2 regions of the Haloleucobacter albus genome follow, and region 1 is predicted to be linked to the other one. Evidence: riboswitches for the same ligand, from Rfam matches in the RefSeq annotation. Region 1 holds a riboswitch; the other holds the start of a gene.

What was found. Region 1 has a riboswitch for cobalamin ahead of cobW (cobalamin biosynthesis protein CobW). Riboswitches for the same ligand answer to the same signal wherever they lie in the genome.
Region 2: linked by a shared signal. The riboswitch ahead of ACT6QH_RS12925 (TonB-dependent receptor plug domain-containing protein) and the one ahead of cobW (cobalamin biosynthesis protein CobW) in region 1 are both predicted to bind cobalamin.

Annotation. Positions count from the first base shown of each region.
Region 1 covers NZ_JBQWAS010000028.1:446,807-450,015, reverse strand. The annotation lists gene cobN (cobaltochelatase subunit CobN) at 1-161, opposite strand, end outside; gene cobW (cobalamin biosynthesis protein CobW) at 365-1,432, opposite strand; cobalamin riboswitch at 1,621-1,808, opposite strand; gene cobO (cob(I)yrinic acid a,c-diamide adenosyltransferase) at 1,940-2,545, shown strand; gene ACT6QH_RS11955 (cobyric acid synthase) at 2,545-3,209, shown strand, end outside.
Region 2 covers NZ_JBQWAS010000029.1:92,290-95,498, reverse strand. The annotation lists gene ACT6QH_RS12925 (TonB-dependent receptor plug domain-containing protein) at 1-1,811, opposite strand, end outside; cobalamin riboswitch at 1,927-2,133, opposite strand; gene ACT6QH_RS12920 (enoyl-CoA hydratase) at 2,317-3,114, opposite strand.

The DNA.
Region 1 (3,209 bases):
GTCGGCCCGGCCTTAGCCTGAAGGCGGGCCTGCGCCAGCGCGAGTGCGGAAAGGTCGCTGTCCGCAAAGGAGAGCGCCACCACATCTCCGGGCGGCTGGGCCAGATTCGTGGCGGTTTCCCCTTCATCCAGGCTGACCGTGCTGACAGGCAGAAGATGCATGACCTAGCCCGCCCTGAAAAAGACGGGAGACAGGAACAGGGCAGGGTGGGCACTGGGGCTGGAGCCGGGGCGGGCCAGCATGATATGGCCCGCATGAGGCCAGAGCACCTCTTGCCCCCACATGACCTTTAGCCGGCGCGGGCGCACCGGGGCGCAAGGCCTCTTGCCCCCGCCTTTGTATTGTGCCTGTTCCCGTCTCATCTTCAGGCCGCCGCCCGGCCAGCCAGCGCTTCGGCCACCGCGGCCTGATCGAACCCCTTGAGGCCGATCACCACCAGCTTGCCCTCGCGCGCCTCCCCCGGAGCCCAGGGGCGGTCATAATGATGGGAGACGCGGCGGCCTACGCTCTGCACCACCAGCCGCATGGGTTTGCCAGTGACGGGCACGAACCCCTTGATGCGCAACACGCCCGCGGCCTCTGTGGCGCGGCTGACTCGGGCGGCGAGTTCTTCCGGCGAGGCGGCGTCGGCCACAGGCAGGGCGATGCTCTCGAAATCATCATGATCGTGCGGCTCGCCGGAATCATGATGGGTCTTGCGGGCCTCGAGATCATCCTCCGCCGCCGCGCCAAGGCCGAGCAGCAGGCTGGGTTCTACCTCACCCTGCGCGGTTTCCACGATCTTCACGGCGCGGGGCAGATGGGCGGAGATTTCGGCATGCGCCTTCGCCTTCGCACCGGCATCCATCAGGTCCGCCTTGTTGAGCAGAATGAGATCTGCGCACAGGATCTGGTCCTCGAACACTTCTTCCAGCGGGTTGTCATGATCGACGGACTGGTCCTGCTCCCTCTGGGTGGCCAGCGCCTCTGGGTCATCGGCGAAGAAGCCGGCGGCGACGGCGGGGCCATCCACCACCGCAATCACGCCATCCACCGTGACGCGTGAGCGGATTTGCGGCCAGTTGAAAGCCTGCACCAGCGGCTTGGGCAGGGCCAGGCCGGAGGTTTCGATGAGGATATGGTCGGGCGGGGTATCCGAGCCCAGGAGCTGGTCCAGCGCGGGCACGAAATCATCGGCCACGGTGCAGCAGATGCAGCCATTGGGCAGTTCCACCACCCGGCCGTCTTCACAGCCCTTGATGCCGCAGCCTTCCAGAAAGCCGCCATCAAAGCCTACATCGCCGAATTCATTCACCAGCACCGCGATGCGTGCACCATGGGCATGCTCCAGAACGTGGCGCACCAGCGTGGTCTTGCCCGCACCGAGAAAGCCGGTGACGATGGTGCAGGGGATCTTGGTGAGGGTGTTGGGGGCGGGAGAAAGGGTGTTCATCGCCCGGCCTCCGCATGCCGCCTGTTGCTGTTCTGCAAAAGGGCGCGGCGCGCAGCGGCGCAGCGGGCGGGAGAAAGGCGTGGCATCATCAGCTCCGTCAGGCTCCGGCGGTTCTGCCGGTCTCTTCCACGGACGGAGCGGACGGATGTCCGGCACAGCGCCATCCGTCACCCCGACGGATGGGCCCATGGAAGCAGGGCGTGACGGCAGGTCTCCTGGCTCGCGGACATTCCATTTCGCGCCTTCCCGGAGCGCGTGCGCCCAGTGGCCTGTTGCGAAAGGCGAATCCGCCTACAGTTGCGGGGGCAGCCGCGGCTTTTGCACCGCATTCCCTTTTCACCTCGAAGTTCGAGGCACCGTCGCTTATAGCGTTAGCGGGCGGCGCTGCGCCGCGCAAGGCCGCGCATGATGCGGGGCGGGGCTGTACACCAGCCTGTGAATTGTGCATGAGCCCCACTGCCCACAACACCCATATCCCACAGAGGGTGTCCCACACAGGAGCACGAGATGGAAACCGCCGAAGCTGCCCGCCACCGTGAGAAGATGCAGAAGCGCAAGGCCGTGCAGGATCGGGAGGTGGCGGAAAAGACCATCGAGAAGGGGCTTCTCATGGTCCATACCGGGCCGGGCAAGGGCAAATCCACCGCAGCCATGGGTTTGTTGCTGCGTGCGCTGGGGCATGGCTGGAAGGTCGGCATCGTCCAGTTCATCAAGGGCGCGTGGGAAACTGGCGAGCGTACGGCCTTCGAGCGCTTCGGAGACCAGATCTCCTGGCACACCATGGGCGAGGGCTTCACCTGGGAGACCCAGGACAAGGCGCGCGACATCGCTGCCGCCGAGGCCGCCTTCGCCAAAGCGCGCGAGCTGATGACCGACCCGGAGATCCGCCTCATCGTGCTGGATGAGCTCAATATCGCCCTGCGCTATGATTATCTGCCGCTGGACGAGGTGATCTCCACCCTCACCAACCGGCGCGATGACCTGACTATTGTGGTCACCGGCCGCAATGCGAAGCCGGAGCTGATCGCGGCCGCTGATCTGGTGACGGAAATGATGTTGGTGAAGCATCATTTCGCGGCCGGGGTAAAGGCGCAGAAGGGTATCGAATTCTGATGGCCGGCGCCTTCATGGTGCAGGGCACCGGCTCCAATGTGGGCAAGTCCCTTCTGGTGGCGGGCTTCTGTCGCCTGTTCGCGCGGCGGGGGCTGCGCGTGCGCCCCTTCAAGCCACAGAACATGTCCAACAACGCAGCCGTGACCGAGGATGGTGGCGAGATTGGACGGGCGCAGGCCATGCAGGCGCGTGCGGCGGGCGTGGCCCCCAGCGTGCACATGAACCCGGTGCTGCTGAAGCCCCAAAGCGATGTGGGGGCGCAGATCGTGGTGCAGGGCAAGGTGTTCGGCGCGGCCCGTGCGCGTGATTATCAGGGCTTGAAACCGCGCCTCATGGGGGCGGTGCAGGAGAGTTTCGCCCGCCTGAAGGCCGAGGCCGATCTGGTGATTGTGGAAGGGGCGGGTTCAGCAGCAGAAGTGAATCTGCGGGCCGGTGATATTGCCAATATGGGCTTTGCCCGTGCCACTGGCACGCCGGTGGTTCTGGCCGGCGATATTGATCGCGGTGGGGTGATCGCCGCCCTTGTCGGCACGAAGACCGTGATTGACCCGGATGATGCGGCGATGATCCGAGGCTTTCTCGTCAATCGCTTCCGGGGAGATCCGGCGCTGTTCGCCGATGGCATGGCTTTTATCGCGGCGCGCACCGGCTGGGCTCCGCTGGG
Region 2 (3,209 bases), on a different contig from region 1:
CTGAACTTGTTGTCTGGCCGGCGCAGCGGATAGCAGGAGGTGGCGGTGCGCTGGGCGCAACTGGTGCCAAAGGACTGCCCCTGCGGGAAGTGCCCCACCGTATTGGTGTGGGTGTAATCGGCCCGAATGGAGAACTGCTCGGAAAGCTTCAACGCCAGAAAGGCTTCAACGCCATCACTCGTAGCGCTGGAGAGGTTCTCGTTGGTGTAGTTGCCGGTTGTCATGTTGCGGGCGGTGACAATAAGGTTCGTCACATCATTGTAGAAATAGGTCAGGCCGAAGCTGACTTTGTCATCCCACAGATATTGTTCAAAGCCGACATCCCAGCCGTCGCTCTCTTCGGGCTTGAGGTTGGTGTTGCCGTAATAGGGGGCATAAAGCTGATAGAGGGTCGGCGCCTTGAAGCCGGTGCCATAGGTGAACTTCAGCTTTGTGTTGGTTTCTGGAATCCAGAGCGCAGGCGCAATACGCCAAGTGGTATGGCCACCCCAGGTATCATAATCATCATAGCGGATATTGGCCGCGATGAAGAGACGATCCCAGAAAGACGTCTGAAGCTGAGCATAACCGGCCGTATCGTCGCTGCTGGCATCCATGCTGGTCCAGGCAGATTCGGAGGTCATGTAATCACGCTTGTGTTCCACGCCGACAAGCAGGTTCTGGCCGGGCATGAAATCATAGCTGGAACGCCAGTAATAGGTCTGGCGGTCACCGGAATATTCGCTGAGATTGTTCTTGTAGAGGCTGGTATTGTCGCGCGCATAATTTGTAGCGGCAACACCGAAGGTGTTGACCAGCGCGCCATCCAGCAAGGACCAGATGCCTTCACCCTTGGTGATGAAGGTCGTGGCGTGGGTCGTATCCTGGAAGGGGGCCGGCGCGCTCTCATATGTGGCGCTGTTCCACAAATCCGAGGTGTAATCGAGCCAGGCGTTAATGTAGCGGGCGGTGTAGTTGATGGTGAAATTGTCGCTCACATCCAGGTCGAAACGCCCGGAGAGCGTGAGGTTTTCATTCCGGTTGTCATTGTTCGGCATGCCGAAGGGAATGATGGATTGCGGCGTGACCGGAATGGCCGTACTGGCATAATTGCCGATATTCATATTGTAGGAGAAGCCCTGCATGGCCCCCTTCAGGCTCGCGACCTGATTGAAAGTGCCAAGGCCACCGGCTTCCAGATAACCGGAAAGCTGGGCCGGGCCGCTGCCGCGCTCGGTCGTCATGGAGATGACGCCGCCAATGGCCTCCGAGCCATAAAGGCCGCTCTGCGGGCCACGCAGAACCTCAAGCCGGGCCATGTCATTGGTGAACATGTAGCCGAGATCGAACGTATTGCCGGGGCTGGATGGGTCGGCAAGCTCAATGCCGTCCAGCATCACCTTGACCTGGCTGGAGCTGGAGCCACGAATGAACACGGAGGTTGAGCTGCCGGGGCCGCCCGTCTGCACAACATTCAAGCCGGGAACGGATTGCAGAACATCCGGGACGCTGCGCTCCTGACGCTGCTCGATCTCCTCGCCGGTCACTACGGTCACCGAGCTGGCGACTTCGCGGCTGGGTGTGGCCTGGGTGGTGGCGCTCACCACCACATCCGGCAGGGCGATCTGTTCCTGAATCTGGATCTCTTCAGCTTGCTGCGTGTTTTCGGCAGACTGGGCAAAAGCCGGAGTTGCGGCCATAGCGATGCTGATTGCCAGCAGGCTGGCGCTGGAACAACGCATATGGCGGGTAAGAGCCGCTGTATCAGGAGCCTGTTTTGTGGCGCCGAATGCAGCACGGAGCTGGTGGCTGAAGGGAGCGGAACGCGGCATGTGAACCTCTGGCGAAACGCCAATGTGGACACGTCACCGCGAACGAAGCGTCGTTTCCATGTCGGGAGACATGAAACTGTTCACCGCATCGGGGAGCCCCGCCCGACGTGCTCGCGTGTGACCACGGGTGACGGCAGGTCTCCTGGCTTGTGGGTCCCTGCCTGTCTCCACCTTCCCAGGCCCCTGATGCCCAGTGGTCTATTGGAGAGAGGCTCGCCACTCACAGTTGCGGGGGCAGCCATGGATTTGATGCGCAGATGCACATCTCACCACGTTCCCTTTTCATCCTTCTGGGAAGGATACCGTCGGAGATGGAAAATAGGGATTCGTAACGTCAAGCGTCAATGGACCTATTACAGTTTGGTAACATCTGTGGCCGCATTGCAACATAAGCATGTTCAGATCCGGGCGCGGGGACGGATATTCTGCGCCCAGCCCGCCTGCCGCGGCAGGTCCGCGGCAGACTGAAAGATGAGGCTTCTTCCCTGTGAGGGCGGGAAGGGGCTCAGCGGTTCTTGAATTCCGCTGCCCGCTTTTCGGAGAAGGCACGCATGCCTTCCTTCTGGTCTTCTGTGGCGAACAGGGCATGGAAGGTGCGCCGTTCAAACAACACGCCTTCATTCAGGCTCACTTCAAAGGCGCGATTGACTGCTTCCTTCGCGGAAAGCACGGAGGGTTTGCCATAATTGGCGATGGTGCGGGCGGTTTCCATCACCTCTTCCATATGGCGCTCGGCCGGCACCACGCGGGAGACAAGGCCGGCGCGCTCGGCCTCTTCAGCGCCAATCATGCGGCCGGTCAGCACCATGTCCATGGCCTTGTATTTGCCAATGGCGTGGGTGAGGCGCTGCGAGCCGCCCATGCCGGGCATGACGCCCAGCTTGATTTCGGGCTGGCCGAATTTGGCGGTTTCGGAAGCGATGATGAGGTCGCACATCATGGCCAGCTCACAGCCACCACCCAGCGCGAAGCCGGAAACCGCCGCGATCAGCGGGGTGCGGCAGTGCGCCACGGTCTGCCAATCGGAGAACCAGTCATCCAGCAACATGTCCACGGCAGAGCGCTCTGCCATTTCCTTGATGTCGGCACCGGCGGCGAAGGCCTTTTCGGAACCTGTCACGACGATGGCGCCCACGCCGGTATCCTGATCGAGCGCGGTGACAGCCTTGGCCATGGCGGTCATCACCTGGAAATTCAGGGCATTGAGTGCTTTGGGACGGTTGAGGCGGATAATGGCGACGCGCCCCTCGCGCTCTATGAGGATGACATCTTCAGCGGTGTTTTCGGTGGTCCCGTTGGACATGTGCTGCTTCCTCTCGACGCCAGCCGCCGGAGCGGCGGAAAAATATGCCGCGGCTGATCTGCCGGGGCGAGCCACCGCATATAAAGGAAAGAATG